One region of the Methylobacillus draconifructus genome, then DNA from elsewhere that is predicted to be linked to it. Evidence: riboswitches for the same ligand, from Rfam matches in the RefSeq annotation. Region 1 holds a riboswitch; each other region holds the start of a gene.

Region 1 (2,262 bases):
CAACAGCGCCTGGGTGGTCGTGATCGAGCGCTTGTCGTTCTTGCGGCGCAAGTCGTACATCGAATAACCGCCGTCGCTGCAATAGCCGACGATCAGCCCTTGCGCCTGGCAGCCGGAAGGCAAGGTCACCGCATCATCACGATGCAGGGTCGATTGGTTGGCTTGCAGGATGGTGCGCCAATCGTCATTCAACGCATAGTCGAATTTCACGCCGAGGTTATAGCTGTCATCGACGACGGGACGGCTCCAGGATTGGTCATTGAGCATCTGCTTGGCGCGGATGCCGGTCGGGATGCGCTGCTCCGGCCCGAGCAATTGGAACCCCGGCACGGTCAGTTGCGACTTGTGCTGGTAATCGAGGTCGAGCTGCAACAGCGCGCGTTCGCTCAGGCGGAAGTCAAACGCGCCCGAAATGAAGTTGCGGTTGCCTGTCGAGCCGTCGACATACGACTTGATGTCTTCCGCCGCGGCATTGATGCGGTAACCGAAGACGCCGTCCTCGGAGCGCCCGCCCAGATCTACCGCGCCGTACACCGTGCCGCGCTCGCGGACTTCGAACGTCGCCGAACGCAGCGGGGCGTCGGTAGGTCGCTTGGTCACGTAGTTGAGCATGCCGCCCGATGCGGCAATCCCCGCCTGCAGGCCGGCCAGGCCTTTCAGTATCTCGATGCGTTCCTTGTTCTCCATCGGCACCCTGGCCTGCGCGAGAATCACCATGCCGTCCTTGCGGTAGTTGGCGCCCTGGTCGAGCACGAAGCCGCGGATCGCAAACCAGTCGGCCAGGCCGACCGCATTGTAGGAATTCTGCACGCTGGCATCCCACTTCACGGCGTCAGTCGCGGAACGTATGCTGCGGTCCTGCATCTGCTCCTGCGTAATCACGTTGACCGAGGCTGGCGTCTGCAGCAGCGATGCTTCGGGAAAGCTGCCGATGCTGGCACGGCGCGCCACGCCATCAGTCGATGCGGAGGTGACGACGACCTCCGGCAGTGCGTTATCGCTGTCATCGGCGGTCTGTGCCAGCGCGGCAGGCGCATAAGCGCAGGCAACGGCCAGCACGCTGAGTTTTTGACGGAAAGTAAAAGCAGGCATTGTGTGTTCACTCGCGTTAGGGACAAGCTACGCGCAGGAACGGACAAAGAGCCTACCTCGGGGAAATGAATGGACCTTGAGTGGCTTTGCGCTTTCCTACGCTGGCATTATCCAGGTCAGGTTCAAGGGTATATCTCACCCGAAGATCGGCTCTTCAGGACCCCTAGCGTGGGTCGTATACTAACAAAGAATGTGCAGAAAATGCCAATTTTCGTTGCAAACAGGGTTGCATGCTGCGCATGTAGCCAATTAACGCGTGCTCAATCGGGTAATACGGAAAAGTGTGCAACGCCATTCAATGGAGAGAGGCGGGGGAAGGAGTTTCCGGCCACAGCAAGTGCAGGTGCGGCAGCACATTATGCTCGCCAATCTGGCTGGTGAGCCCGGCGCGGCGCAGTTTTTCCAGGATATTGGGCCTGGCCTCGGCGACCACCAGCCTGATCTGGTGCTGTCTGCAAGTGTCCAGCAGGTTCCACAATGCCTGCATGCCGGTGGCGTCCATGATAGGCACGCGCGCCATCCTCAGCACAATGGTGTCGGTATCCTCGCGCAGGGTTTGCAGGCGGTGCTGCAAGTGCTCGGCAGCACCGAAGAAGAACGGCCCTTCCAGGCGATAGACCAGCGTGCTCGATGGCAGGCGCCATTCGCGCTGGCCGTATTCCTGCTGCAAGTCATCGTCACTCAGTTGCGTCACGTTCACCGTGTCCGCCATGCGCTTCATGAACAACAATGCGGCAAGCACGACGCCGATATTGACGGCAATCACCAGGTCGCTGAACACGGTGAGCAGGAAGGTGATCAGCAGCACCGCCACATCCGCGCGCGGCGCTGTCCTCGCCATGTGCAGGAAGCGATGCGCCTCGCTCATGTTGTAGGCCACCACGAACAGGATGGCCGCGAGCGCCGCCAGCGGGATATTCACGGCCAATGGCGCCAGCAGGACCACGATCAACACCAGGGTGACCGCATGCACGATGCCGGATAACGGGCTGTTGGCCCCGTTGCGGATATTGGTCGCGGTGCGGGCCAGCGCGCCGGTCGCGGCGAACCCGCCGAACAATGGTGAGGCGATGTTGGCAATACCCTGCCCGATCAGCTCCTGGTTGGACTGGTGGCGCGTGCCCGCCATATTGTCGGCAACGACGGCCGAGAGCAACGACTCAATGGCGC
Region 2 (2,262 bases), 210 kb from region 1:
GATGGCGTAGCCGATCACGGCGGTCAGGCCGCCCCAGGTCGCCGCCTGCGCGGGCGAGAACAATATCCATGCGCCCAGCGACGAAGCCAGCAAGGTCATGATGCTGGCCAGCGTGCCCTGGCTGTTGCGCGCGACGATGTATTCTTCAAGGTTGCCGCGGAACCTGCGCGAATAGGCCATGCCGGCGATGGCGAAAACGGCGGCGAAAAAGACTAGCCAGGCGAGGGCGGCTTGCGTACTGAGCATTGTGTGGTGACTCCTATAATCGACGAACGGCAAGGAGTACGCCCATATGCGTGATTTCCTTCCCTTCGCCAGCATGATCTGGATCAAGTAAAGAGCCTGTTCACGATATTTTCATGGTTCCCGCAATTCAGCAAAAAAACGCAATCAAGACGTCTGCCGTAGGCCATGCTGATTGCCTGGTCAAGGCAGGCAACGCCGAGTGCGATTTTTTGCTGAATTGCCCACAGGGTTGCTTCGCCTCAAAAGTGTATGCTGCGTTGCAAATCCTCGCAGGGCAATCAGCCCTGCTGTGGTTTGCGCCTTGCATCCACATCTGATGCAAAGCAACGGGAACGATGAAAATATCGTGAACAGGCTCTAAGGGTCATGGCAATTGCCATTTCTCAGCCGCAAGCGGCTCCCCTAGGATTGAAACGGCAAAATTAAGGTGTTGCCGTTTCGCTGCCAGATTATAACGATTTTCATGGTGATTTTCACATGGTGCCGGATGTGAATTCTTTATATTCCATGCTATGGTTCTGTCTTTCGGCACGGGGTGCCCTGTTGCAGTATCTGCTTCAGGGCTGAGACCACACCCGTAATACCTGATCCAGATCATACTGGCGGAGGAATGCCTGTCGCAGCTTGTTTGCTGCGCATTCCTTTGCCATGAAAAATTGCAAAGGAATCGCATGGGCAATCCATCTTCACCGCTACTCCCGATTCAAGAACAACTCGTGCTCGTCACCGGCGCAGGCCGTGGGCTGGGCCGGCATATCGCCCGCGCTTTCCTCGATCAGGGAGCGAGCGTGGTCGTGAACTATCTGCATAGCGCGGACGCTGCTGCGGCCTTGGCGGACGAAGCGCCGGGGCGGGCCCTGGCAATCCGGGCGGACGTGAGCGACGCCGACGCCGTGCGGGCGATGGCGGAGCAGGCGCAAGCGCATTTCGGCAAGGCGATCACCACGGTGGTCAACAACGCCCTGCCCGACTTCAGGTTCAACGGCGATGCGCGGGCGCATGCGCATGATCTCGGCTGGGAAGGGTTGCAGCAGCAATTCGAGGGCGTGGTGCGCGGCGCGCTCAATACCGTACAGGCCTGCTTGCCCGGCATGCTTGCGCAGGGATGGGGGCGGGTGGTCAATATCGGCACCAACCTGTTCCAGAACCCGGTGGTGCCCTACCACGACTACACCGCCGCCAAGGCGGCGCTGCTTTCCCTGACGCGCACCTTGGCGCAGGACCTGGGGCCTGGTGGCATCACCGTCAACATGGTGTCGGGCGGCCTGCTGCGCACCACTGACGCTTCTGCCGCCACGCCGGATGCCGTGTTCGACCTGATTGCCGCGAGCACGCCATTGCGCCGCGTCACCACGCCGGAAGAGTTCGCCGACGCGGTGCTGTTCTTCGCCTCGCCCTGGTCGCGCGCGGTGACGGGGCAAAACCTGGTGGTGGATGGCGGCCTGGTCAAGAATTAGAGCCTGTTCACGATCATTTCATAGGGCAGGCTTTTAGCAGCTGAAAAGCTTCCTGGCATTGTTGCCCTGCCTTGCCGTACCAGTTGTACTGTCTGCGGCAGGGCGCCTAGCCAGGATCGCTACGCCAAGCTTTGTTAGCCGCTCTTGATCGCACATGCTATCCGCTGACTCAGCGCCTGCCATTCCTGAATTCACTAAAGAGGCTCTTGTTTTGCCATGATGCACATCAACCTGTTCCTGTTCGGCTGCGGCCACCACAACGCGGCCTGGCGCCACCCGGATTCCCAGGTCGAGCGGCTGGGCGATATCCGCTATTACGAGGAAATGGCGCAACTGGCCGAGCGCGGCAAGCTGGATGCCGTGTTCTTTGCCGACGGCCACGCCACCAACAACATCACCGACGGTCCGCGCTGGTTCCTCGAACCGGTGACCATGCTCACGGCCATCAGCCGCGCCACCCGGCACATCGGCTTGGTGAGCACCATTTCCAGCACTTTCTTCACGCCTTTCCATGCCGCGCGGCTGATGGCTTCGCTCGACCATATTTCCGGCGGGCGCG
Region 3 (2,262 bases), on a different contig from region 1:
CGGAGGTGATGTGGTCGTAGCCGGGTGCGATATCGGTGGTCAAAGGTCCCAGAGTATAGAACGGGGCCTCGCCGCAATGCTCCAGCTGTAAGTCCATGTTTTCCTTGATCATGTGCATGGGTACGTGGCCAGGGCCTTCGATCATGGTCTGCACGTCATGCTTCCAGGCGATCCGGGTCAATTCACCCAAGGTTCTCAGCTCAGCAAACTGGGCTTCGTCATTGGCATCGTAGATCGAGCCGGGACGCAGGCCGTCGCCGAGCGAGAAGCTGACATCGTAGGCCTTCATGATGTCGCAAATTTCCTCGAAATGCTCGTAGAGGAAAGACTCCTTATGGTGCGCCAGGCACCACTTCGCCATGATGGAGCCGCCGCGCGAGACGATGCCGGTCATGCGCCTGGCGGTCATCGGAATGTACTGCAAACGCACGCCGGCATGGATGGTGAAATAATCCACGCCCTGCTCCGCCTGCTCGATCAAGGTATCGCGAAAGATTTCCCAAGTCAGGTCTTCGGCCTTGCCGTTGACCTTTTCCAGCGCCTGGTAGATAGGCACGGTGCCGATCGGCACGGGCGAATTGCGGATGATCCACTCGCGCGTTTCGTGGATGTTCTTGCCGGTGGACAGGTCCATCACGGTATCGCCGCCCCAGCGGGTGCCCCAGACCATCTTCTCGACTTCTTCGCCTATGCTTGAGCTGACGGCGGAATTGCCGATATTAGCATTGATCTTCACGAGGAAATTGCGGCCGATGATCATCGGCTCGATTTCGGGGTGGTTGATATTGGCAGGAATGATTGCCCGGCCGCGCGCCACTTCGTCCCGGACGAACTCAGGCGTGATGATTTCAGGAATGGAAGCGCCGAAATGCTGCCCGGCATGCTGAGTCTGCAACAGTTCGCTCATGCCTTCGCGGCGCTGGTTCTCGCGGATGGCGATGAACTCCATCTCCGGAGTAATGATGCCTTGGCGCGCATAGTGCATCTGCGTCACGTTCCTGCCTGCCTTGGCACGCAACGGTTTGCGATGCAGGTTGAAGCGCATGTCGGCCAGCTTGGGATCGTTCAGCCGCTCCAGCCCGTAGCTGGAAGTCGGGCCGTCCAGTTGCTCGGTATCGCCGCGCTCGGCAATCCAGCCAGCGCGCAAGGCGGGCAAACCGTTACGGATGTCGATACTGACTTCAGGATCGGTGTAAGGACCGGAAGTGTCGTAGACAATCACCGGCGGGTTCTTCTCGGCGCCGAATGCCGACGGCGTATCCGACAGGCTGATCTCGCGGAAAGGAACGCGGATGTCGGGGCGCGAGCCTTCGATATAGATCTTGCGGGAATTGGTAAAAGGCTGCGTTGCGCCAGGGTCGACCTGGGCGGTGGCATTGAGGAAATTCTGCTGCAGGTTTTTGTCGGTGGCGTTCATTCAAGTCTCCAAAATGCGGGAAGCGTTTTTGGAGTACCGACAGGGGAATAAAAATAGAAACCACCCCATCAAACCAAACTGCGCTTCCCTACGGTGGGATAATCCACATCAGGTTCAAAGGGTAATTCTCACTGCCATTGCATGCCTCAGCGTGCAACAGCAGACCCCTAGCGATGGAAGGAATGTACGTTAAAACCCTGATTAGATCAAGATTATTGTGGACAATGCACAGTTGATGCAGAGCAGCATGTGCCTAAAGTTGGCAGGTCACGCGATCCAGCTTGAAACTCTGCCGTCTGGCGCTATAATCGGCAAACCGATAGCCATGCGATGGATAAGGACAATTGCAATGCACCATGATGTAGAACAAGCCCGCTTCAACATGATAGAGCAGCAGATCCGCCCCTGGGAAGTGCTTGACGGCACCGTGCTCGACCTTCTGGGCCGCGTGCCGCGCGAAGCGTTTGTCCCCGAGCAATATCGCGGCCTGGCGTTTGCCGATATCGAAATCCCCATCGGTTTCGGCCAGACCATGCTTTCCCCCAAGATGGAAGGCCGCGTCCTGCAGTCGCTGGAAATCAAGCCCACCGATAAAGTGCTGGAAATCGGCACCGGCAGCGGCTACTTCACCGCCTTGCTTGCCTCACTTGCGCAAGAGGTGCACAGCGTCGAGATCAACGCCGAGCTTAGCCACCAGGCAAATGCGAGGCTGCTCCAGCAACAAATCAGCAATGTGACGCTGCATGTAGGCGACGGCGCGCGCGGGTGGCCGGACAACGGCCCTTATGATGTGATCGTTTTCACTGGCTCGTTGGCGCTGTCGCCGCTGGCAACCAAACAGCTGC

Evidence for each region. Region 1 has a riboswitch for thiamine pyrophosphate ahead of ACJSDX_RS05830 (TonB-dependent siderophore receptor). Riboswitches for the same ligand answer to the same signal wherever they lie in the genome.
Region 2: another riboswitch for thiamine pyrophosphate. It lies ahead of ACJSDX_RS04755 (3-oxoacyl-ACP reductase); the one in region 1 lies ahead of ACJSDX_RS05830 (TonB-dependent siderophore receptor).
Region 3: another riboswitch for thiamine pyrophosphate. It lies ahead of thiC (phosphomethylpyrimidine synthase ThiC); the one in region 1 lies ahead of ACJSDX_RS05830 (TonB-dependent siderophore receptor).

Annotation. Positions count from the first base shown of each region.
Region 1 is NZ_JBJQII010000002.1:419,607-421,868, reverse strand. It holds gene ACJSDX_RS05830 (TonB-dependent siderophore receptor) at 1-1,092, opposite strand, end outside; TPP riboswitch at 1,169-1,267, opposite strand; gene ACJSDX_RS05825 (SulP family inorganic anion transporter) at 1,388-2,262, opposite strand, start outside.
Region 2 is NZ_JBJQII010000002.1:207,209-209,470, reverse strand. It holds gene ACJSDX_RS04760 (sodium:solute symporter family transporter) at 1-246, opposite strand, end outside; TPP riboswitch at 768-874, shown strand; gene ACJSDX_RS04755 (3-oxoacyl-ACP reductase) at 918-1,703, shown strand; gene ACJSDX_RS04750 (LLM class flavin-dependent oxidoreductase) at 1,920-2,262, shown strand, end outside.
Region 3 is NZ_JBJQII010000001.1:511,930-514,191, forward strand. It holds gene thiC (phosphomethylpyrimidine synthase ThiC) at 1-1,417, opposite strand, end outside; TPP riboswitch at 1,486-1,596, opposite strand; gene ACJSDX_RS02415 (protein-L-isoaspartate O-methyltransferase family protein) at 1,767-2,262, shown strand, end outside.